Regions from separate parts of the Pelagibacterium sp. 26DY04 genome, predicted to be linked through region 2. Evidence: predicted binding sites of a transcription regulator. Region 2 holds the regulator's gene; each other region holds the start of a gene.
The links. The regulator LexA, encoded in region 2, represses DNA repair genes until DNA is damaged. The targets are predictions, from matches to a motif close to TGTTCNNNNTGTGTTCNG.

Region 1 (6,705 bases), 1.0 Mb from region 2:
GGCTTAACCTCTTCTGTGGCTTGCGGATCACGGGGCACCACGAAGATGACGAGACGGAGAGGTGGGCCGACTACAGCCCTGCGTTTTACGCGCCGATCGTCCCGTGAACCATCGCGGCGTGTCGATCGTTTCTTTTGAGCGGGCGGGTGCCCGGTTCGGAGATCGACATGCCGTCAAGCGTGATCAAACGGTCCGAATATGATCCGGAGCGGCAGGTGCTGACGATTTGGTTCGTGCCTTCGGGGCGGGCCTATGATTATCGGGATGTGCCGCCCAAGGTATACGACAGGCTGCGGCAGGCGACGTCGAAAGGGCGGTTCTTCAATGCCCATATCCGCGATCACTACGCCTTTACCCAGCGTGACACGGTTACGGGTTAGCCGATTGCTGGGCGGCCAGGGCTTCGGCTTCGGCGGCGGCCTCGGCGGCTTCCTGGTCGGAGCGGAAATTGCCCGCGTCCCATTCGTTCAATGTCCCGAAAATCGTGGCGCCAATCGTGACGATGGCGACGACGCCGAAGATCAAAAGGACGATGCGGTTGCCCCAATTGGGCTTTACGGGCTCGGTCATTGCAAGCTCCTGGCGGGAAATGATGTCTGGCCCCTGTCATAGTTTCGGCGAAGAAAAAATTCCAAGGATATTGCCGCGCCAATCGTCACACGTGCAAATAGGCGCGGGTGAAGGCGAAGGGCGAGCGTGGACGAGAGACGGGCAGCGGACGACACGGTAGCGCGCGCGGCTCGCGGCGACCGGGCGGCGTTCGCGGCGCTCGTTGCCGAGCACTACGATTTTCTCTACCGCACGGCCTATAAATGGTGCGGCGAGCGGGCCGATGCCGAGGATGTGGCCCAGGACGTCTGCATCAAGCTCGCCACGGCGATTGCAGGGTTCGACGGGCGTTCCGCGTTCACGAGCTGGCTCTATCGCATCGTGCTCAATGCGGTGCGCGACCGCCAGCGGCAGGGCGCGCGGCGCAGCCGGCAGATCGCCGCGCTCAAGCTGGTCAGCGCCGAGGCGGCGCCGGCCGACCAGGAAAGCGCGGCAACCCAGACCCAGATCTGGCGGGCGGTGCGCGCCCTGCCCGAAAAGCAGCGCGATGCGGTGCTGCTGGTCTATGGCGAGGACATGAGCCACGCCGAAGCGGCCGCCATCATGGATGTGAGGGAAGCAACGGTCTCCTGGTATGTGCATGAGGCCAAGAAGGCCCTCAAGGGGTTGGTATGACGACCATGGACGACAAGCTTAGATCAGCGATGAAACCAGCGACCCCGCCGCCCAGCCTCGCGGCGCGCGAGGCGGCGATGGCGGCGGCGATGGCGGCCTTCGATGCGGCGCACGGGCAAAGCAGCGTCGAGGATGAAAAAAATGCGTCTTCCCGCCAAGGATCGTCGGAGGGGGGGCGTCTCAGATCCATTGTTTCCAGATTTAAAGGGAATTGGACAATGGATATGCGCGTTTCACTGGCCGCCGGACTTGCCGCCATCGCCGTGCTGCCGCTCGGCGTGGCGATGATGAACCAGACGGCGTTGAGCCCCATCGACCAGCTTTGGGAGCGGGCGGACTCCTCGGCGTCCGTCGAGGCGCAACCGGCTGCGCGCGAGGCGGACCAGGTGGTGGAAACGCCGGCCGCCGCCGAAGCGGAAAGCCCGATGGAAAGTAGCGATGCAGCGATTGCCCCGGCGCCCATGCCGGCGCCGGCAATCGCCCCGGCGGCTCCGGCCATGGTGCAAAGGCAGATGTCCGAACTGCCCGTGGTTTTGGCCGAGCCCGAGCAGGGGGACCGGTTCGCAGGCTTCGAGGAGGGCGGGGTGCATACGGTTCGCGAGACGCCGGTTTCGACCTTTTCGATCGACGTGGATACCGCTTCCTATGCCTATGTGCGGCGCATGCTGGAGACGGGCCAGGTTCCGCCCGCCGAGGCGATCAGGGTCGAGGAACTGATCAACTATTTCGACTACGATTATCCCTCCCCGCAGGACGATGCGCCGTTCGCGCCAGAGATCAGCGTCACCGACTCGCCGTGGAATCCGGAAAACCGGCTGGTGCATATCGGGATCGAAGGGGAGAGCGTGGACCTCGAGACGGCTCCTCCGGCCAATCTCGTGCTGCTGATCGACACTTCGGGCTCGATGGATGCGCCCGACAAGCTGCCATTGCTCAGGCGGGCCTTTGCCATGCTCGTCAACGAGATGGGCCCCGAGGATACGATTTCGATCGTCACCTATGCGGGGAACGCCGGGGTGGTGCTGGAGCCCACCAAGGGGAGCGAGAAGGCGGAAATCCTCGCCGCGCTCGACAACCTCATGCCGGGCGGATCGACGGCGGGGGCCGAGGGGATCGAAGCGGCCTATCGGCTGGCCGAGCAGGCGATGGTCGAGGGAGGCACCAACCGGGTGCTGCTGGCGACGGACGGGGATTTCAACGTCGGGATAGCCGATCCCGAGGGGCTGGAGCGGCTGATCGAAGACAAGCGCGACGAGGGGATATTCCTCTCCGTGTTCGGGTTCGGCACCGGCAATTACAACGACCAGACCATGCAGAGCCTGGCCCAGGCGGGCAATGGCAACGCCGCCTATATCGACAGCTACACCGAGGCCCGGCGGGTGCTGGTCGAACAGATGGGCGGCACGCTTGTGACCATCGCAAAGGACGTCAAGATCCAGGTGGAATTCAATCCCGAAATGGTCTCGGAATACCGGCTGATCGGCTATGAGACGCGGGCCCTGGCGCGCGAGGATTTCAACAACGACGCGGTCGATGCAGGGGACATCGGGGCCGGACATACGGTGACGGCCATCTATGAGATCACGCCGGTGGGCGCGCGCGGGCTGGTCGATCCGCTGCGTTATGGCAACGAGGCGACCCCGAGCGGGGAAGGGAGCGAATATGGCTGGTTCAAGCTGCGCTACAAGGAATCGGACGCCGAGGCCTCGCAATTGATCGAGGCGCCGATCCCGGTGGGCGAGGTGGCGATGGAGGGGGATATCGCATTCGCGACGGCAGTGGCTGCGTTCGGGCAAAAGCTGCGCGGATCGGATTGGCTGGCGGCGATGGATTGGGACGAGATCGCCGCGCTGGCCCAAGAGGGGAGAGGCGAGGACGCGAACGGCCGGCGGGCCGAGTTCATCGGGCTGGTGAGAACAGCCCAAAGCCTGCTGGAGTGAAAGCGAAAAGGCCCGGGCGATCCCGGGCCTTTTCTTTTGGGGCTGGTCAGTCGATGGGCTTCAGTCCCGCCTCGATCTGGGCCCTCTTGGGCTCGAGGAAGGGCGGCAGGGCGAGGTGTTCGCCCAGGGTTTCCATGGGCTCGTCCACATCGAAGCCGGGGCCGTCAGTGGCGATTTCGAACAGGATGCCATTGGGCTCGCGGAAATAGAGCGAGGTGAAATAATAGCGCTCCACTTCCCCCGAGGTGCGCAGGCCGGCCTGGGCGGCGCGGGCTACCCATTTGTCGAACTGGGCCTTGTCGGGCGTTCTGAACGCAACATGATGGACGCCGCCGGCGCCGGGGCGGGCGAAGGGCAGGTCGGGCTCGACCGCGACGTGCAATTCGGCCGACGCTCCGCCATCGCCCATGGCAAAGACGTGGACCTCGCCCTGCCCGGTGGTGGCCGGATGGGTGCGGACCTTGCGCATGTTCATCACGGTCGTCAGCACCGGCTCGGTGCGGGCGAGATCGGGAACGCTCATGGTGATGGGGCCCAGGCCCTTGATCTGCCGCTCGGCCGGGACGGGGCTCTTGTCCCAGGGATGGGCGCCGCCCGCACGGGTATCGTTGACCAGACGCAGGCGCTGGCCTTCGAAATCCTCGAAATCGAGCGACATGTGACCGGCGCGCTCGGCGATATCGGAGGTTTTGACGTTGTTGGCGTCCAGGTGCTCCTTCCACCAGGCGAGCGAGGATTCACCCTCGACGCGGAAGGCGGTGCGCACGATCGAATGGGTGCCGCGTTGTTCGGGCGGCGTGGGCCAATCAAAGAAGGTGATATCCGAGCCGGGGCTGGCGCGGCCATCGCCGTAGAACAGGTGATAGGCGGTGGTATCGTCCTGATTGACGGTGCGCTTGACCAGCCGCAGGCCGAGAACCTTAGTGTAAAAGCGTAGATTCTCACGTGCGTTGGCGGTGACGGCGGTGAGGTGATGCAGTCCGGTAAGATCGAGGGCCATGATGGTCTCCTGTGTTCGCTGCGATCAAGGTAGATGCTCGGCGGGTTCGGCAAAACGGGGGTAAACCGAATTCATTATTCGGGGACCGTGAACGATCACATTTTTCGAGAAGGAGCTTGTGGTGTATCAAATAAGAACATAACATGAACAAATGGTCCAGCTCAGCCTCACCCGCAAACTCGCGATTCTGTCCGACGCCGCCAAATACGACGCCTCCTGCGCGTCGAGCGGATCGCAAAAACGTTCGGCCAAGGCGACCGGCGGGATCGGCTCGACGGCGCCGGGAAGCGGGATCTGCCACGCCTATGCGCCGGACGGGCGATGCATATCGCTGCTCAAGGTGCTGCTCACCAATTTTTGCGTCTATGACTGCGTTTATTGCGTCAACCGCTCGTCCTCCAATGTGGAGCGGGCGCGGTTTTCGGTCGAGGAGGTGGCAAAGCTCACCCTCGATTTCTACAAGCGCAACTATATCGAAGGGTTGTTCCTCTCCTCGGGGATCATCCGCTCGCCCGACTATACCATGGAAGAGATGGTGCGCGTGGCAAAGAGCCTGCGCGAGGAGCACGGATTCGCCGGCTATATCCATCTCAAGATCATTCCCAATGCGGCGCCTGACCTGCTGGCCGCGGCGGGGCGATATGCGGACAGGCTTTCGACCAATATCGAAATGCCCACCGACCAGGGGCTGGGCCGGTTTGCGCCCGAAAAGCGGCCGGGGGAAATCCGAACGGCCATGGCGCGGGTGAGTCAGGCCCATGAGGCGGCGCAGCCAGAAGCCAAGGCGCGGCACACCCCCGATCGTTTCGCGCCGGCGGGACAATCGACGCAGATGATCGTTGGGGCGGACGCTTCGAGCGACGCGATCATCCTCAACCGCAGCGCGGCGCTCTATGCGGGATATCGGCTCAAGCGCGTCTATTATTCGGCCTTTTCGCCCATACCGGATTCAAGCTCGAAGCTGCCCTTGGTCAAGCCGCCGCTGATGCGCGAGCACCGGCTCTACCAGGCCGATTGGCTGATGCGGTTCTATGGCTTTGAAGTAGGTGAAATCTCGAATGCGACCGAGGGCGGCATGCTTGACCTCACGATCGACCCCAAGCTCGCCTGGGCGCTGAAATCGCGGCACCTGTTTCCGGTCGACGTCAACAGGGCCGACAAGGCGATGCTGTTGCGGGTGCCCGGATTGGGTCTCAAGGCGGTGGAGAAGATTCTTGCGGCGCGCCGGCATCATAGCCTGCGGCTGGAGGATGTGGGTCGGGTGTGCGCAAGCCTTAGGGCGGTGCGGCCGTTCATCGAAACGATCGACTGGACGCCGGGGGCGACGCTCGATGCGGGCGATCTCAAGGCGCGGCTGGCACCCAAGCCCGAGCAGATGAGCCTCTTTTAAATGTACAGGGTCATCGTCCCGACGCGCAATGAACTGGCGCCGTGGCGCGATTGCGTGCGGCCGCTGCTGGCGGCGCGGATATCGCCCGAGGACATCATCTGGCTGCAAGCGGGGGACGCCGATGCGCTTTTGGGCGAGGCGTTCACGCCGCCGCGGGTGCTGGCCGGGGTGCGGGTGTCGCGCCAGTTTATGGAGTATGCGGAAATCGCGCTTTGCCACGCCGATCGAGGGCGGTGCGACCTGCTCTACCGGATCGCGTTTCGGCTGCAGAACGAACGCAAGCTGCTAACGATCGAGACCGATCCCGATATCGTGCTGCTCACCCGGTTCAACAAGGCCGTTAGGCGCGACAGCCACAAGATGACGGCCTTTGTGCGGTTTCGCGCGCTCGATCAAACCAACGAGCGCTTTGCCGCCTGGTTCGAGCCCGAGCATTTCACGCTCGAGCGCACTGCGCCGTTTTTCGCCGAACGGTTCGCCAATATGGAATGGGCGATCCTCACGCCTTACCGCTCGGTTTTCTGGAACAGGGAGCAGTTGATATTCGGGGAGGGGGCGAAAAAGGAGGATGTGCCGGCCCAAGACGGGCTCGAAGACGCGTGGCGCACCTATTTCGCTTCGATCTTCAACCCGGCGCGATTGAAGGTTTCGGCCATGACATCGGAAATGCCGCGCAAATATTGGCGCAACCTGCCCGAGGCCGAAATCATTCCCGATCTGATCCGTTCGGCTCAGCATAGGGAGGCGGAAATGATCAGAACAAAGGCCAGCGCTCCGCCGACCCGGCATCAGCGGCAGACGGCACGGCACAAGAGCGCCGAAGACGAGGCGGTGGAGTTCTCCTCGCTCACCCAGGCGAAAAAGGCGGCGGAAACGTGCACGCGCTGTCCACTTTATGAAAATGCGACCCAGGTCGTGTTCGGCGAAGGCCCGGCCGAAGCGCCGCTGATGATGGTGGGCGAGCAGCCCGGCGACCGCGAGGATATCGAAGGTCATCCTTTTGTCGGGCCGGCGGGGCAATTGCTCGACCAGGTGCTCGATGAAGTGCGGATCGACCGGAAGAAGGTGTTCGTGACCAACGCGGTCAAGCACTTCAAATTTGTGCCGCGCGGCAAGCGAAGACTGCACCAGAAGCCCAATGGCGGGGAGGT
Region 2 (10,622 bases):
GAAGCGACTGTTTTCGATTCTGCCGCGAACCGTCAATCGCCTCAAATCGACTATCCCTTGTGCTCAAGGAATGGGCATGAGCTAAATATAGTGGTTTTCAGTGTGGATAGCGAGGAAAACGTGCAAAAAACTGCATGAGGGTAATGAGGGCGTCACAAAGCCGGTTTGAGGGAGAGTTAATGAAGTCCTGTGTCGAGGAACCGAGCTAAATGCCCGAAAAGCTTGGCTCTCGCGACGGAGCGTCATGTGCCGGACTCTCCGAAAAAGGTGTCAAGCGGGATTTTTTGCGGCGGGCTCGTGTTTTTTGTTGGCGCATCGATAGGCACAACATCTTGTGCATTGTGGCGAGCGATCGACAGCCTCTCGTGCCTAGGCTTGGCGAACGGGGTGTGCTAAACGCCAAGGCGCAGATCATGACAGCTCAGGGTGCATCGCGTGGCACAAGGCGGCTTTAAGCAGTTCATCTTCGAAATCTTCGGCTGGTGGCACGGGCAGACCATGTCGACACGGCTGTTTACAGCGCTCCGCGGTCAGAGGATCGGTGAAGACGAGTTCGGCAATGTCTATTACCAGGGCAAGAAGGACGGTCGGCGCTGGGTGATCTACAATGGTCCGGCCGAAGCCTCGGCCATTCCGGCGGGCTGGCATGGATGGATGCACTATCGTACCGATGTGCCGCCCTCGCAGGCCGACTACACGCCGCGCGAATGGGAAAAGCCGCATCAGCCCAACCTCACGGGCACCGCGATGGCGTACCGGCCTGACGGCTCGATCCTCAACAACCAGACACGGCCGCGCGTGACGGGCGATTACGACGCCTGGTCGCCGGAGTAAGGCGGCGCTGCCCGGTGGGCGATCGGCGACTCAAGTCCTTTTGCCGGAGTATGGCCCTCGCCATAGGCCTTGTGGCGGGTGCACCGCCGGTTCATGCGCAGCCCATCTCCAATCCGGTAGCGGTATTTACCGGGCTCGACAAGATCACCGGCCGGATCACGGTGTTCGATGTCTATATCGACGAGACCGTGCAGTTCGGTTCGCTCCAGCTCACGCCCAGGGCCTGCTATTCGCGCCCCAGCAGCGAAGCCCAGAGCGAGACGGCATTTGTCCAGGTGGACGAGGTCTCCCTGCAGGCGACCGTCAAGCGGATATTTTCCGGATGGATGTTCGCCGATTCGCCGGCGCTTAACGCCGTGGACAATGCGGTTTATGACGTGTGGCTCGTCGACTGCAAACAAACCTCGGACGTGCCACCGCCCAGCCAGAGACCGCAATGAGCCAAAAAGTTCAGATCACCGAGCGCATGCATTCGGTCAACGGGGTGATGGAGCCGCAGCGCGTGCTCATCCCCACCGTCGACATGCTTGGCGACAAGATTCGGCAGGTGCCGGTTGGACAGATGGGCGATCTCGGTGAAATCCGGGCGGAATTGGCACGTGAGCATGGCGCGGACATAACCTGTCCTGTGACCACGCAACGGCATCTGAAGGTCATCGCGGTCATCGCCCATTCGGCGGTGACGATGGGCGATCCCCAGGCCATTCCTTTCTGGAGGGTCGTCGATCCCAATAAGCCCAATGCAGACCGGCTTGCCGGCGGACGGGGCTTTGTCGTGGCCCAGCAGACCAAGGAACGTCGCGCGATTCAGGCATAGCGGCCGAAAATTCTCTTCGGCCTTGTCGGGTTTGGCGCTCCGCATCCGTCCTTGAGGAGACGGCGCGCAGTGTGCGTGCCCTTAAGAGGAGCGTTTGATGCTGACCCTGCCAACGATCATTGACCGGCCCGAGCAGACCTATGCCTACGTCACCTATACGGTGCGCATGGACCAGATGCAAACACCTGCGGACCAGGGCTTTCCCAAGCTGTTCGGCTATCTCGCCCAGCAAGGCATCGAACCGATTGCGGCACCTTTTTTCAACTATCGCCGCATCGATATGGAAAACACCCACGATGTCGGGGCCGGCGTGCCTGTGGCGCGGGCGGGGGATGATGGTGAAGGCGTGCGGTTCGGTACGCTTCCGTCAGGGCGGTACGTGACGCTGGAATGGCACGGCCATTACGACGGGCTGATGCAAACGACCGCTATGCTGATCGGCTGGATACGGCTGGTGGGCGAGAAATTCGACATGCGGGAAGAGGTGGACGGAGACCATTTCGCTTGCCGTCTGGAGATCTACGAGACCGATCCCAGCCGCGAGCCCGATCCGGAAAAATGGGTGACGACGCTGGCGTTCAAATTGGCTGATTGAGCCGATCCCAGGCGAAGAAATCGCCGTCGAATTCCAGCGCTGCCGAAAGCCTCACTTCATAGATGGCGCGCGGGATTTCGATGGCGCCGAGTGAGGCGAGATGATCGGTGATGAACTGGGTGTCGAGCAGCGCGTAACCACCCGCCCTGAGCCGTTCAACGAGGTGGACGAGCGCGATCTTGGAAGTATCGGTGCGGCGGTGGAACATGGATTCGCCGAAAAAGGCTCCACCGATGGCCAGGCCATAGAGGCCGCCAACCAGTTCGGTGCCGTCATAGACTTCAACGGTGTGGCAATAGCCCATGGCAAAGAGTTCGCCATAGAGTTCGCGGATCACGGGATTGATCCAAGTGGTGTCCCGATCCGAGCCTGCCGTTGCGCATCCCTCGATCGTTGCTTCGAAATTGCGGTCCACGACCACTGAAAACGAGTGCTTGCGCAAAGCCTTGGCAAGGCTTTTCGATATTCGTAATCCATCAAGCGGAATGACGCCGCGCATTTGGGGACTGACCCAAAAGATATCGGGATCGTCGGCGCTTTCGGACATCGGGAAGATGCCGGCACGATAGGCGCGCAGGATCAGCTCAGGCGTCAGTTCGACATCGAAAGGGTCGCTTTTTCGGCTCATGCGGCGGAACGAAAAAGCGGCCGAACCGGCCGCTCTCCCTATTGCTTGTTGGCCTCGAGAAACTTTTCGAGCCAATGAATATCGTAATTGCCCGATTGGATGTCCGGTTCCTTGATCAGGCGCCGGAACAGCGGCAGCGTGGTCTTGACCCCGTCGACGATGAATTCATCGAGTGCGCGATTGAGGCGCTGCAGGCATTCGGGCCGGGTGCGGCCGTGCACGATCAGCTTGCCGATCAGGCTGTCGTAATAGGGCGGAATGTTATAGCCCTGATAGACAGCCGCATCGACGCGCACGCCCACACCACCGGCTGGATGGTAATAGGTGATCTTGCCGGGCGATGGGGCGAAGGTCTGCGGGTCCTCGGCGTTGATGCGCACTTCGATGGCGTGCCCGTAGAACATCACGTCTTCCTGCCGGAGCGAGAGGGGTTCGCCGGCGGCGACGCGGATCTGCTCATAGACGATATCGAAATTGGTGATGCGCTCGGTAACCGGGTGCTCGACCTGAAGGCGGGTGTTCATTTCAATGAAATAGAACTCGCCGTTCTCGTAGAGGAACTCGATGGTGCCGGCGCCGGAGTATTTGAGCTTGCGCATGGCGGCAGCGCAGATCTCACCAATCTCGGCCTGTTCGTCAGCAGGAACGGTAGGGGCGGAGGCTTCTTCCCACACCTTCTGGTGACGGCGCTGGAGCGAGCAGTCGCGCGTGCCCAGGTGGACGGCGTTGCCCTGGCCGTCACCAATCACTTGCACTTCGATGTGGCGCGGCTTTTCGAGATATTTTTCCATGTAGACGGCGTCGTCACCAAAGGCGGCCTTGGCTTCGGTACGTGCCGTCGAGAATGCGACCGAGAGATCGGCTTCGGTCTTGGCAACCTTCATCCCGCGTCCACCACCGCCCGCTGCAGCCTTTATCAGCACGGGGTAGCCGATTTCAGCGGCGACGCGCTTGGCGTCGGCTTCGGTGGTCACCGCGCCGGCCGAGCCGGGAACGCAGGGGATGCCAAGTTCAAGCGCCGTCTTTTTAGCCTGGATCTTGTCGCCCATGATTTCGATGTGATGGGCAGATGGGCCGATGAAGGAAATCTTGTGTTCGGCGAGAATGCGGGCGAAACGAGCATTTTCCGAAAGGAAGCCGTAGCCGGGATGGACCGCTTCGGCGCCGGTGATCTCGCAAGCGGCGAGAATCGAGGGAATGTTGAGGTAGCTGTCGCGCGCCGGATTGGGGCCGACACAGACGCTTTCGTCGGCCAGGCGCACATGCATGGCGTCGGCGTCGGCCTGCGAGTGGATCGCTACGGTTTGAATGCCGAGCTCCTTGCAGGCGCGCAGGATGCGAAGGGCGATCTCGCCGCGATTGGCTATGAGGACCTTGGAAAACATCAGCGGGCCTTATTCGATGACGACGAGGGGTTCGCCGTATTCGACCGGCGTGGCGTCATCGACAAGCAATCGGGTGACGGTGCCCGATTTATGCGCCGGAATCTGGTTCATGGTCTTCATGGCTTCGATGATCAGAACCGTCTGCCCTTCGGAGACCTTGGCGCCAACTTCGACGAAAGGCTTGGCGCCGGGTTCGGGGGCGAGATAGGCGGTGCCCACCATGGGCGAGGTCAGCGTATTGGGGCTCGAGGCGAGATCCTCGGCCGCCGGGGCGGCAGGGGTGGTGGCTGCAGAGGCGCTCGTAGCGGCGGGCGCGGCCGGGGCCGCAGGGGCGGCGGGCGCAGCGTAGCCAGGAGCTGCCACCTGAACCACCTCCTTGGCGAAGGTGCGGGTCACGCGGATGCGGAAATCATCCTGCTCCAGTTCGATTTCGGCCAGATTGGCTTCGTTGACGAGTTCGGCGATGGTGCGGATGAGGTCCTGATCGACCTGTGAGATCTTTGCCATTGTTATCGTGTCTCCACAAACCCGCGCGGGGTCTTTTTCAATTCAGTATTTCGGCCACGGCCTCCAGGGCCAGTGTATAACCTCTGGAACCCAGCCCGCAAATGACACCCGTTGCCACGGCCGACACATAGGAATGGTGACGGAAAGCCTCACGCTGGTGAATGTTTGTAAGGTGCACTTCCACGACCGGCTTTTCAGCGGTGCGCAGGGCATCGTGAATGGCGACCGAGGTGTGCGAATAAGCGGCCGGATTGATGATGATGGCATCGGCTGTCTTGCGCGCCGACTGGATCCAATCGACCAGTTCGCCCTCGTGGTTGGACTGCCGGAAATCGCAGGTCAGGCCCAGCTTTTCGCAAGCTGTCCGGCACATCGACTCGATATCGGCGAGCGTCTCGCTGCCATATATCGCCTTTTCCCGCGTGCCCAGCATGTTGAGGTTCGGTCCGTTCAGGATCAGTACGCGCTTTGCCATGATGTCTTTGTCGTATCGCGTCCATGCTCCAGATGCGGGCAGAACGCGCCTTTTTTGAGGTTGTGAGCCAGCGGGGAGGCCGGTGCAAGCTCGCGTTATACGAAATGCACCGAAAACGCAAAGCTCGGCGTCAGCCTTCCTGCGCCACGTCGCTGCAAGTGGTGGCGCCGCAGGCGCGCATATTCTCGATACGCTGCACGAGTTGCTCCTTGGGCACGGCACCGGGGATCACCTCATCACCGATGATGAAGGTGGGGGTGCCGGTGATGCCGAGAGCCTGGGCGATGGAATAGGTACGCTGAAGCGCGTCTGACACTTCCTGGGTATTCATATCGAGCTGGAGCGAAACGCGGGACAAGCCCAATTGCTCGGCGGCTGAAAGCGCGGATTCGCCATCCACGGCGCCGCGCGAGGAATAAAGCGCAGTGTGGAAGGCCTGATAATCGACGTCGGCGTCGTTGACGAGGACGCCGACACGGGCGGCGTCGACCGAGCCTTGCGAGAGGATCGGGAATTCCTTGAGGATGACGCGCAAATTGGGGTCTTCCTCGACCAGCGACATGACATCGGCGACAACCTGGCGGCAGTAGCCGCAATTGTAGTCGAACATTTCAACCAGGGTGACGTCACCTTCGGGGTTGCCGAGCACGATATTGGCGGGGTCGTTGTAGATATCATCGTGCATGGCATCGAGCGCGATGCGGGCGCGCTCGGATTCCTCTGCGCGCATCTCGGTTTCGAGGGCCACCGACATGCGTTCGAGCAGACGGGGATTGGCCATGAGATAATCTTCGATTATCGGACCCAGGGCCGCGGTGTCGATATCGGCCGCGCCATCGGCGTTCGCTGGCGCTTGAGCGGGCAGGGCCTCTGCAATGAGACGTTCGACCTCGGTAGACGACAGGCCAGGTTCGGGGCGCGTGGCGAGGCTGACGGCGAGCCCGGCGCCCAACAGGACGATGGCAGCGGCAAGGCCGAGATTGATGGCTTTTTGCATGTCGAACTCCGTATCGCGCTGCGGGTGGGTTTAGCGTAACGGGGCAGGTGATGCCAGTCGCGATATGCCAAGCAAGTGGCGTCATGGAACGTAATGCCACGAATATGCTATTATATAGAATATAATGCTAGAAATGGCTATGTGTACAGAACGTAGTGCTTAAAACTTGCGATTGTCTAGAAGCGGGATATAGTGCGGGCTGCCTTGGGGCGCCGACAAGACAATGGATTTACGATATGAACGCCAACCTGATTCGTCCCTTCTACGCCATGGAACTTATGGCGCGGGCGCAAAAGCTTGAAGCCGAGGGGAGAATCGTGTGTCATCTCGAAATCGGCGAGCCGGGCGGCAAGCCGGCACAGCCAGTGCTCGATGCGGTTCGCGGGTGTCTTGAGCGGCCCATGGGCTATACCGCGGCCAAAGGTATGCCGGCCCTGCGCGAACGGCTCAGCCGGTATTATGACGAGCGCCACGGGGTTTCTGTTTCGCCCGAACGGATCGTGGTGACGACGGGATCGTCGAGCGGGTTCATCCTGACCTTCCTTGCGGGATTTGCGCCAGGGCAGCGGATCGCGGTGACGCGGCCGGGCTATCCGGCCTATCTCAACATCATCGCCTCGCTGAACCTCTCGAGCGTCGAGATTCCGGTTTCACCCGCCAATGGCTGGCGGCTGACCGCTGCGGACATCGAGGCGGCTTACGAGCGCAGCCCCTTCGAGGGCCTGCTGGTGGCGAGCCCGGCCAATCCGACGGGGGCGGTGCTGGAGCGCGATGAACTGGAGGCGATCATCGCCACATGCGATCGGCTTGGCGTGCGCTTCATCTCCGATGAGATCTATCACGGGCTCAACTATGCCGGGGCAGATGCGAGCGCGCTCGAATTCAGCCAGCAGCATGTGATCGTCAACAGCTTTTCGAAATATTACTGCATGACCGGCTGGCGCATCGGCTGGCTCGTTCTGCCCGAGGATCTGGTGCGCCGCGCCGAGATGATGGCACAGAGCCTGTTCATCTCAGCTTCCAGCGTTTCCCAATGTGCGGCACTTGCAGCTCTCGATGCCGGACAGGAGTACGACCGCCGCCGCGATCAGTATGAGGAAAACCGGCTGGTGCTTTCTGAGGGGCTCAAGAAATTGGGGTTCGGGCTGGCCGAACCGTCCGACGGGGCGTTCTACGCCTATGTCGATGCGTCGGCCTTCACCAACGATACAATGGACTTCTGCACGCGCATGCTTGACGACGCCGGTGTGGCGGCAACGCCGGGGCAGGATTTCGACCGCACCGACGGGCACAAATATGTGCGTTTCTCTTACGCCGGTACCCGAGAAGCGATAGAAATGGCGCTGGAGCGGATGGGAGCGTTTCTCAGCTAATCGGTGACTCAGTTTGTCGCAACCGATGATCCAACTCAATGCGCAGTATCCGCCTCCTGTTCCTTCACCGTCTTTCTAATCGTTCAACCACTCGAGTAGGTCTCGGGGATTGGGGCAGGGCTGGGATCGGCTGAGATCAAGCGAGATGCGCGAACCGTATCTGGCACCCAGTTTTGCCGAAAGCCTCAATACCGCCGCAAGAGCCCGACCAACCGGCCCTGCACCTTCACACGGTCGGGGCCAAAAATCCGGGTTTCGTAGGCAGGGTTGGCGGCCTCCAGGGCAACGGCATTACCCTTCTTGCGCAAACGTTTGAGAGTGGCTTCTTCGTCATCGACAAGCGCCACGACGATCTCGCCATTGCCGGCAGCATCCTGCTTGCGGATCAAAACGGTGTCGCCGTCGAAAATGCCGGCCTCGATCATCGAATCGCCGCGCACTTCCAGTGCGAAATGTTCGCCGGCGCCCAGCATTTCCGGCGGAACGGCAATCGAATGCGAATGGGTTTGGATGGCTTCGATCGGCACGCCCGCCGCGATGCGTCCCATGACGGGGATCGACACCGATCCTCCATTGTCCGCGCTCGCTGCGACTGGCTTGGCCGGCACCTTGCCCAGGTTCCCTTCAATAACACTTGGCTCAAACTTGGCCTTGCGGCCACCGAGCGAGGGATTCATCGAATCGGGGAGCTTGACCACCTCAAGCGCCCGGGCGCGATTGGGCAGGCGCCTGATAAATCCGCGCTCCTCAAGCGCGGTGATCAGCCGATGGATACCCGACTTGGACTTGAGATCAAGCGCTTCCTTCATTTCGTCGAAGGAGGGGGGAATACCACTCTCCTTCATCCGCTCATGAATGAACATCAGAAGTTCGTGCTGCTTGCGCGTCAACATTGTCGAGCCCCTCGGCGGCGTCGAATCGGAACAAATATTGAACTTTTATACGTGTTCCGGTAATGTTCCGCAAGTGTTTCAAGAACATTTCTGCCTGACTCTCAAGAGCTGGCGCACAATTCTTCCTTGATGTGTATGCGTGCCACGACCTCTGGCCAAAGCCGATGGATGATGCGACCATTCCACGTGCTGCGGAGATTATCTTGGGTCAGTCATGGCCGGGACGGGGGCAGACAGGGGGCGGCGTCGAGGCTTTTGGTGCTCGAACTCGTCGAGCAGGTAGGCGACGATCACGCTCCTGAGAACACTCGTGGCGTTGGAGCGATCATGCCCCGCCGCGCTTATAATCCAGAGAACGAGAGTGTTCCGAGGCACACCAAGGTTCGCCGCGATCTGATCCAGCGCTTGCCAGAAGATGGCTTCCAGTCTGATTCCCTTGCGCTCGCCCTTAAGGGAGAGCACCCGGAATTCGGGTTCAGCAAGTGCGTCTATCGCCGCTCCGTCGAGCAAATCGGCAATCTCGGAAGTGGGCATGGGTGTCTCGCGCTCTGGTAGCAGATGCGGCCTTCCATGTCTCTTGATTGGTGCTTGATCGGTCCCGGACACGCTCCTACCCCCTTCCAAATAGGTGGTGCGCCGTAAGACAATTTACGCGTTGCAAACAAGGATGAACATAGTCGGCAGTCCAAGTAATAATAGCTACTGCCGACGACCAAGATAATCCTATCGGATGCGGTTGGATTTGGCGCGTAGTTCGTTTTGATTATTGGAACGTCGTCGTTGGGAGCACGAAGGGGAAGGGCCTATAGCAGATGCACCTGCACCAGATCGCCAGCACGCTTGCCGGCGCAGTGCTCGTCCTGGGCGATGAGTGCATCGGCCGATGCCAGCGAGGTGAGATGCCCGCTATCGGTCTGGCGGATTGGTTCGACTCTGCTGCCATGCTCCGCATCGTGGAGCAACCGGCCACGCATGAAGTGGCGGCGGGGGCCGTTGGGAGGCAACGCGTCCGCTAAAGGAAGATAGAGCGGGGCAGGGGAGCTGCACCCTGCCATGGCAAGCACGGCTGGCAGCACGAAGATGCGCGCCGTAACCAAGGCCGAAACCGGATTGCCCGGCAGGCCGAAGACCATAGTCTTGCCGCGCCGTCCAAACATCAGTGGCTTGCCCGGTCGCATGGCGATGCGCCAGAAGTCGATATCAACCCCGCTTGCCTTGAGCATGTCCTGCACGAGATCGTGTTCGCCCACGCTGGCGCCGCCAGTGGTCATCAGCACATCCGGCTCGGATGCGAACACATGGTCGAGCACTGTCTTGAGCGCGTCGGGATCATCTCCGACGATACCGTGGTCGGTGACCGCACGCGCGTGGGGTTCAAACAGCGCGCGAAGGCCAACGGAGTTGGAAGACACGATCTGGGCTGGCCCGACGGGGTTTCCGGGCGGCACCAATTCGTCGCCGGTCGCAAGCAGGGTTATTCGGGGGCGCGTCGATACGTTGACGCTCTCCACATTGCCGGCAGCGATCAACGCCAGCCTTTGAGGCGTGAGCAGCGCACCGGATGGGGCAAGGATACTGCCCTCAGCGAAGTCCTCACCCCGAAACCGTATGCTGCGCCCGGGATCGACCGGTTTGGAAAACGTGATCGCCTCACCCTCGGCTCTCGCCTCCTCCTGCATGATTACGGCGTCGGCGCCCTTGGGCACGGGGGCGCCGGTAAAGATGCGTACGCATTCGCCTCGACCTACCGTACCAGAAAATCCGGCTCCGGCCTGGGATGCTCCGATCATCCTGAGTGCTGTGCCTGGGGATACATCCGCAGCCCGCACGGCATATCCGTCCATGGCGCTCACATTGAATGCGGGATTGAACAGCCTTGCCCTGACATCCTCGGCCAGGTTGCGGGCCGCAGCTTCCGGCAGCGCGAGTGTTTCGGCTGGCAGTGCCGGAACGCCTGAAACAATGCGAGCCAGCGCCTCATCGACCGAAATCAAGGCATATCCCGGCGGAAGTCACCCGACTTCCCGCCGCTCTTTTCCATGAGGCCGACATTGGTGATGGTCATGGCTTTGTCGAGCGCCTTTGCCATGTCGTAGAGCGTCAGCGCCGCCACCGAGG
Region 3 (6,705 bases), 1.1 Mb from region 2:
CGACTGTGGTGATGTCGGCGTGGCGGTAGCTTTCCGTCAGAAGGATCTGGGCCACCCCGCCCGCGATTCCCGCCGCAATGAGGATCAGCGCCTCCTCGATGCTGAGCGGCACCCAGCCCAACGGGATCGACGCCAGCCCGATCACCGCCGAGACGATCGAGAAATAGATCACGATGGTCGAGCTGCGCTCGGTCTTGACCAGATTGCGGACCGTGAGCATGGCGGTGGCCGAGATCATGCACGCGACGAAGGCTGCCACCGCGCCCTCGGCCTGCGGGCCCCAGCCGGTCATGCCGCCCGAAAAGAAGGTGAGGCGCGGCCACATTATGATGATGACGCCCACCAGCCCCACCACCACCGCGGTCCAGCGGAACAGTCTGATCTTTTCGTGCAGGAAAACCGCCGAGAAGATGACGATGAACAGCGGCGTCGCATAGTTGATGGTCGTCGCCTCGGGCAAGGGAAGCCGGGTCAGGGCGAAAAAGATCAGCAGCATCGCCGCCGTGCCGATGACGCCGCGGAAGATGTGAGCGCCCAGCCTGCTGGTCTTGAAGCCCGAGACGAGCTCCCCGCGCAGGCCAAGGAGCACGAAGACCGGGATCAACGCGAAGGCCGACCGGAAAAAGATGAGCTGCCCCACCGGCACCCCTTCGGCGCCCTTGATGATGGCGCTCATGGCGACAAAGATGAAAACCGAAGCGATCTTGAGCCCGATGCCGATCATCACCCCCGACCGGCGCGGCTGGGGAACCGAAGCCGGTTGGGATGCGGAGGGCGATTGAAGAGGTTTGGACACCGGCAATGCTTTCGAGGCAGGATGGCCCGAAAAGGGCGGAATACCAGGGTATCGCTAGACCCGTTTACAAGAGGTGACAAGCCGCGCCAGGCAAATTTGAGGAGTGGTCGAACGAATTGGCGCCCCGTCACGTTTGGCCGGTAGGCAGTGCTGAAAAGACGCGCTAGTCTCGCCCTTAATCAAGAGAGCCAATCAAGGTCCCCATGTCGCAAATCATCAAGATCTTAGCCCTTCTGCTGTCCTCGGCCCTTCTGATGATCGCGGGCGGCATGCATGGACTGATCCTGCCGGTACGCGGTTCGGAAGAAGGGTTCTCGCTATTGGCGCTGGGCCTGATCGGCACGGGCTGGTCGATCGGGTTCATTTCCGGTTCGATCGCGGTGCCCCATCTCGTGCGGCAGGTGGGCCACATCCGCTCCTACGCGGTGATGGCGGCGGTCGCGTGCATGACGATCCTGCTCAATCTCATTTTCATCCACGACTGGGCGTGGATCTTCCTGCGCATTTTCTCCGGCTTCTGCTTTGCCGGCGCGGCGATGGTCGTTGAAAGCTGGCTCAACGAAGTCTCAGACAATGAGAGCCGGGGAACGACCTTTTCCATCTATGTGAGCGTCACGCTCTTTGCCTCGACGGCCGGGCAGATGATCATCGCGGCGACCGGCGTTGCCGGTTATATCCCATTCGTTCTCGCGGCGCTTGCCTATATCGGGGCGGTGCTGCCCACGGCGGTGACCCGCACGCCACAGCCCGCGCCGCTGCAGGCGGTGAGCCTCGATGTCGGGCTGCTCTACAAGACCTCGCCCATCGCCGTCGTCGCCGCCTTTTCCATCGGCATGGCCAATGGCGCCTTCGGCACGCTGGCGCCGGTCTATGGCATCGAGCGCGGGTTTTCGACGGCGGCCATTGCCTATCTCATGAGTCTCGCCATCGTCGCGGGCGCCATCGCCCAGGTGCCGCTGGGGCGGCTTTCGGACCGGATCGACCGGCGCAAGGTGATGATGGGCGTGGCGCTGATCGGCGTTACGGCGGGGATTTTGACCATCGTCATCAATCCGGGCGAGAACGCCCTGCTCTACGCATTCTTCGCGCTTTATGGCCTGGCCGCCTATTCGCTTTACGCCATCGCCGTCGCCCATGCCAACGACTTTGCCGATGAGGGGAGCTTTGCCAAGGTGGCCTCGGGCATGCTCGTGGTTCTGGGTTCGGGCCAAATGCTGGGGCCGATCGTCGCCTCGCAGATGATGCAGATGTTCGGCCCCGCCGCCATGTTCGCCGTTCCGGTGCTGTTCCATGGCCTTCTCGCGGTCACCGCCTATCTGCGCATGCAGGCGCGCGAAGCGGCGCCGGCCGAAGACCGGGCGCCGTTCCAGCCCATGCCGTCCGAGCGGATCGTCACCGGCGAGACGGTGGCGCTCGATCCGCGTTCGGACGAAAATGGCGTGCAAATCGATGATTCCACTCCCGCGCCACAGGCAGGTTGAGCCATGTTTCCTTTCAAGATCGATGAGAGCCACCCCTTCGTTCCGGTCACCTTCGCGGTGCTGGCGGTGTCGGACACAAGGACGCTGGAAACCGATACGTCGGGGGCGCTGCTTACCGAACTGATCGAAGGCTGTGGACATCGCGTTTTCGAACGCGCCGTGGTCAGGGACGACCGCGAGGCCATCGCCGCGCAGGTCAAGGCGTGGGTCGCCCAAGAGGGGATCGATGTGGTTCTGACCACCGGCGGAACGGGCTTTTCCGGCCGGGACGTGACGCCCGAGGCGATCGAACCGCTGTTTACCAAGCGCATGGACGGATTTTCCGTGCTGTTCCACCAATATTCGGCGACCACCATCGGCACCTCGACCATCCAGTCGCGCGCGACGGCGGGGCTGATCGGCACGACCTTCGTCTTCTGCCTGCCGGGCTCGCGCGGCGCCTGCCGCGATGCCTGGGAAGCGATCCTCAAATACCAGTTCGACAGCCGGCATGTGCCCTGCAACTTCATCGAAGTGATGCCAAGGCTGAACGAATAGGGCATTTTTTTGGCGATCGCGCTCGCGAACCGCAAAAGTGAAAATCACTTTTGCTGCTCACGCTCCATAAACGCCGCCGCCCGATTGTTCTTGTTTTGTTCCTTAAGAGTCGTTAAAGATTCATGGAACGGACAAGTCGCGATTCGGCTTGTCCTGATGAGGCAAGCGGAGCTGCGACGATGGCTGATCTTGGTGCGAATTCGGGACATGGCGAAGCGCGGCGGCGGTTGTTCGGCACGCGGGACATGGACCTTTTGAGTCGGCCCATGCTGGATTCGCCAAAGCTGCGCGGCCGCGGGGCCACCTCGAACGAGGGCGGCCGGTTCGAGGTCCATAAGCGCGAGATGTTCGCCGATGGCTGGGAGCCCGAGCCGGAGGAAGATTTCGAAACGCGCGAGCATATCGAGCGCGCCAAATCGATCATCACCCGCAACGTCTCGCCCGATATCGGGTTCGACCGCTCGATCAATCCCTATCGCGGCTGCGAGCATGGGTGTTCCTATTGCTTCGCGCGGCCGACCCATGCCTATCTCGGCCATTCGGCGGGCATCGATTTCGAGCGCGACATCTATATCAAGGTGAACGCCGCCGAATTGCTGCGGGCCGAATTGGCCAATCCGCGCTACAAGCCCAAGCCTATCGCCATCGGCACCAATACCGACCCCTACCAGCCGCTCGAGCGCAAATACAAGGTGATGCGCTCGGTGCTCAAGGTGCTGCTCGAAGCAAGGCATCCGGTGACGATCGTCACTAAATCGGCGCTGATCGTGCGCGACCTCGATATCCTCACCAAGCTCAACAAGCTCGGGCTGGTGTCGGTGGGGATTTCGGTCACGTCCATGGACCACAAGCTCTCGCGTTTCATGGAGCCGCGCGCCTCGACCCCCTCGCGCCGGCTGGAGGCGATCAGGCTGCTCTCTGAATCCGGCATTCCGACGCGGATCATGGCCGCGCCGATGATCCCGGCCGTCAACGATCATGAGCTGGAGCGTATTCTCGATGCCGGCAAGGCGCAGGGGGCTTCCACCGCGTCGATGATCCTGTTGCGCCTGCCGGGCGAGGTGCGCGACATCTTCCGCGAATGGCTGCTCAAGAACTACCCCGACAAGGTCAAGCACGTGATGAATCTGGTGCGCGACTATCGCGGCGGACGCGACAACGATCCGCGCTTCGGAACGCGCTTTACAGGCGAAGGGCCCTATGCCGTGCTCATGCAGCAACGCTTCGAAAAGGCGCGGGCACGGCTGGGTCTCGATGAGGCGATGACGCCGCTGCGGACCGATCTGTTCGTTCACCCGCAAAAGGAAACGGCGCAGTTGAGCCTGTTCTGACGGGAGGTCGAGATGACGGACGCGGCGACGCTGGCACAGGAATTCTGGTGGCGCATGGGCACCAATGAATGGTCGCTCGCCGCCGCCCTCTTTGCTGACGGCATCGAGATCGTCTGGCCACAATCGGGCGAGGTGATCGGTTCGGCCGAGGATTTCATCGCCATCAACGCCAATTATCCCGCGCATGGGAAATGGACGTTCAAGGTCCGCCGGGTGCTGGGCAATGGCGGGCATGCGATAACCGAGACGGAGATTTCGGACGGCAAGATCACAGCGCTTGCGGTGTCGATCTTCGAATGTGCCGATGATCGGATCGTGAGGATCACCGAATACTGGCCGGAACCCTTCGAGGCGCCGGCATGGCGGAAGCAATGGGTGACCATCCGGCGCGATTGAGGGCTTTATCGCCAGACGAAAATCGGCACCCTAGCAGCATGCCGAAGACTGATTCGCAGACCACCATCATTGACGTGCCCAGCTATGAGCTGGAAGCCGCCGCGCTTGCGGGCGGGCGCACGATGGTGGCTGGAATCGACGAGGCGGGACGCGGGCCCCTCGCCGGACCGGTGGTCGCGGCAGCGGTCGTATTGGATCGGAACGCGATCCCCGAGGGGCTGAACGACTCCAAGAAGCTGACGGAAGAAAAGCGCGAAGAGCTTTTCGAGCAGATCATGGCCAGCGCGCAGGTCGGTTTCTGTTCTGCCTCGGTCGAAGTGATCGACAGGCTCAACATTCGCGGCGCCACCCTTTGGGCCATGTGCCGCGCGCTCGATGCCCTGCCGGTCAAGCCGGACCTGGCGCTGATCGATGGCCGCGACGTTCCCGAGGGGCTTTCCTGTGCCGGGCAATTCGTCATCGGCGGCGATGGCAAGAGTCTTTCGATCGCCGCCGCCTCTATCGTCGCCAAGGTGGTGCGCGACCGCATGTGCCACGTGATGGATTGCGGCGTGCCGCACTACAATTTCGCCCAGCACAAGGGCTACTCCACCCCCATGCACCTTGAAGCCTTGGCCGCCCACGGCCCCTGCGACCTCCACCGCATGAGCTTTGCGCCGGTGCTGGCGGCACGCCGGTAGCGGCAACCCTCTCTGAAATAATCGGCGCTCTTGTCGGTACGGAGGCCTCCTGTGCGTCCTGGTATCGATGAGGCCGCATGGACACCTCATCGGCACGCAAGTTCCAAGGAGGATACCATGTTCAAGCCCCTGCTCGGCGTTATCGCCGCCGCCGGTCTCGCCTTTGGCGGGCCAGCTTTTGCTCAATCACCATCATCAGCTACGGAGGGCCAGGCAATGCCTACGCCTACGGAAAGCGGCTACGCCCCGGTCAATGGCGTCGAGGTCTATTATGCCGTCTACGGAACGGGAGAACCTCTCGTCCTGCTCCATGGCGGGCTCATGACGATAGAAAGTTTCGGCCCGGTGCTCACCGCACTGGCCGAGGGCCGGCAAGTGATCGGCGTCGAGCTGCAGGCCCACGGCCATACGCTGCCCTTCGACCGGCCGATGACCTGGGAAGCGATGGCGACCGACATCGCCGAACTCATCGGATATCTCGGGCACGAAAAGGCCGATATCATGGGTTATTCGCTCGGCGCCGGCGTTGCCCTACGCACGGCGATCGATCATCCCGAGGTCGTCGACAGGCTCGTAGCCGTTTCGACTCCCTACGCCTTTTCGGGCTGGCACGACTACAACCGCGAAGGCATGCAGGCGATGGGCCCCGAACTCGCCGAAGGCATGATGGCCTCCCCCATCTATCAGGCCTATGAGGAGGTTGCGCCCGATTCGGACAACTTCCCGCGCCTGCTCGAGCAGATGGGCGGGTTCATCGGCAATGACTACGATTGGTCCGGCGAGGTCGGCGACATCAGCGCACCCACGCTTTTGGTCTATGCCGACTATGACGCCGTCAAGATCGCCCACGCAGCGGCGTTCTTCGAACTGTTAGGCGGCGGCCAGGCAGATGCCGGCTGGGACGGATCGGGCATGACGCCGAACCGCTTTGCAGTGATCCACAGCGCCACCCATTATAATATCGGCGCCGATCCGCGCCTTGCGGAGACGGTCATCCCGTTCCTCGATGCAGAAAACTGAACCCGTCCCTCCCCGGTCGGTCACGCCGGCCGGGGTCCGCTAACGCCTCGTTAACCGTACCGTTTAGCCGCCACTTAACCCTAACGCCGTACAACTGCTCCATTAGTTTTGCGTTAGGGTTATCAGTATGTTGCGTACCGGTTCAGCGGCGCGGAAGCGCGTCGGAGAGGCTTTCGAGAGCCACCTGCCCATCGACACGATCCTGGTTGGTGACTGCATCGCGCATATGAATGCGCTGCCCGAGGCCTCGGTGGACCTGATCTTTGCCGATCCCCCCTATAACCTCCAGCTCGAAGAGGGTCTTACCCGCCCCGACCAGACCAAGGTCGACGCGGTCGATGATGATTGGGACAAGTTCGAAAGCTTCGCGCACTACGACAAGTTCACCCGCGAATGGCTTTCCGCCGCGCGGCGGATTTTGAAGCCGGACGGCGCGATCTGGGTGATCGGATCCTACCACAACA

Region 1: the regulator LexA is predicted to act here: its motif matches at 4,297-4,314, upstream of NO932_RS15085 (putative DNA modification/repair radical SAM protein).
Region 3: the regulator LexA is predicted to act here: its motif matches at 2,900-2,917, upstream of NO932_RS04485 (PA0069 family radical SAM protein).

The regions. Positions count from the first base shown of each region.
Region 1 covers NZ_CP101731.1:3,046,746-3,053,450, reverse strand. Annotated here, with positions in the region: gene NO932_RS15110 (KTSC domain-containing protein) at 168-380, shown strand; gene NO932_RS15105 (hypothetical protein) at 370-570, opposite strand; gene NO932_RS15100 (sigma-70 family RNA polymerase sigma factor) at 697-1,224, shown strand; gene NO932_RS15095 (VWA domain-containing protein) at 1,443-3,164, shown strand; gene NO932_RS15090 (ring-cleaving dioxygenase) at 3,211-4,164, opposite strand; gene NO932_RS15085 (putative DNA modification/repair radical SAM protein) at 4,316-5,554, shown strand; gene NO932_RS15080 (UdgX family uracil-DNA binding protein) at 5,555-6,705, shown strand, end outside.
Region 2 covers NZ_CP101731.1:2,009,255-2,019,876, reverse strand. Annotated here, with positions in the region: gene NO932_RS09860 (NADH:ubiquinone oxidoreductase subunit NDUFA12) at 499-834, shown strand; gene NO932_RS09855 (DUF2155 domain-containing protein) at 885-1,274, shown strand; gene NO932_RS09850 (hypothetical protein) at 1,271-1,651, shown strand; gene NO932_RS09845 (GyrI-like domain-containing protein) at 1,749-2,246, shown strand; gene aat (leucyl/phenylalanyl-tRNA--protein transferase) at 2,230-2,874, opposite strand; gene accC (acetyl-CoA carboxylase biotin carboxylase subunit) at 2,913-4,259, opposite strand; gene accB (acetyl-CoA carboxylase biotin carboxyl carrier protein) at 4,269-4,766, opposite strand; gene aroQ (type II 3-dehydroquinate dehydratase) at 4,804-5,241, opposite strand; gene NO932_RS09820 (DsbA family protein) at 5,372-6,238, opposite strand; gene NO932_RS09815 (aminotransferase class I/II-fold pyridoxal phosphate-dependent enzyme) at 6,475-7,611, shown strand; gene lexA (transcriptional repressor LexA) at 7,797-8,504, opposite strand; gene NO932_RS09805 (ribbon-helix-helix domain-containing protein) at 8,703-9,038, opposite strand; gene glp (gephyrin-like molybdotransferase Glp) at 9,308-10,498, opposite strand; gene moaC (cyclic pyranopterin monophosphate synthase MoaC) at 10,495-10,622, opposite strand, start outside.
Region 3 covers NZ_CP101731.1:953,448-960,152, reverse strand. Annotated here, with positions in the region: gene NO932_RS04500 (DMT family transporter) at 1-724, opposite strand, end outside; gene NO932_RS04495 (MFS transporter) at 1,000-2,277, shown strand; gene moaB (molybdenum cofactor biosynthesis protein B) at 2,281-2,814, shown strand; gene NO932_RS04485 (PA0069 family radical SAM protein) at 3,060-4,145, shown strand; gene NO932_RS04480 (nuclear transport factor 2 family protein) at 4,158-4,541, shown strand; gene NO932_RS04475 (ribonuclease HII) at 4,580-5,221, shown strand; gene NO932_RS04470 (alpha/beta hydrolase) at 5,438-6,241, shown strand; gene NO932_RS04465 (site-specific DNA-methyltransferase) at 6,369-6,705, shown strand, end outside.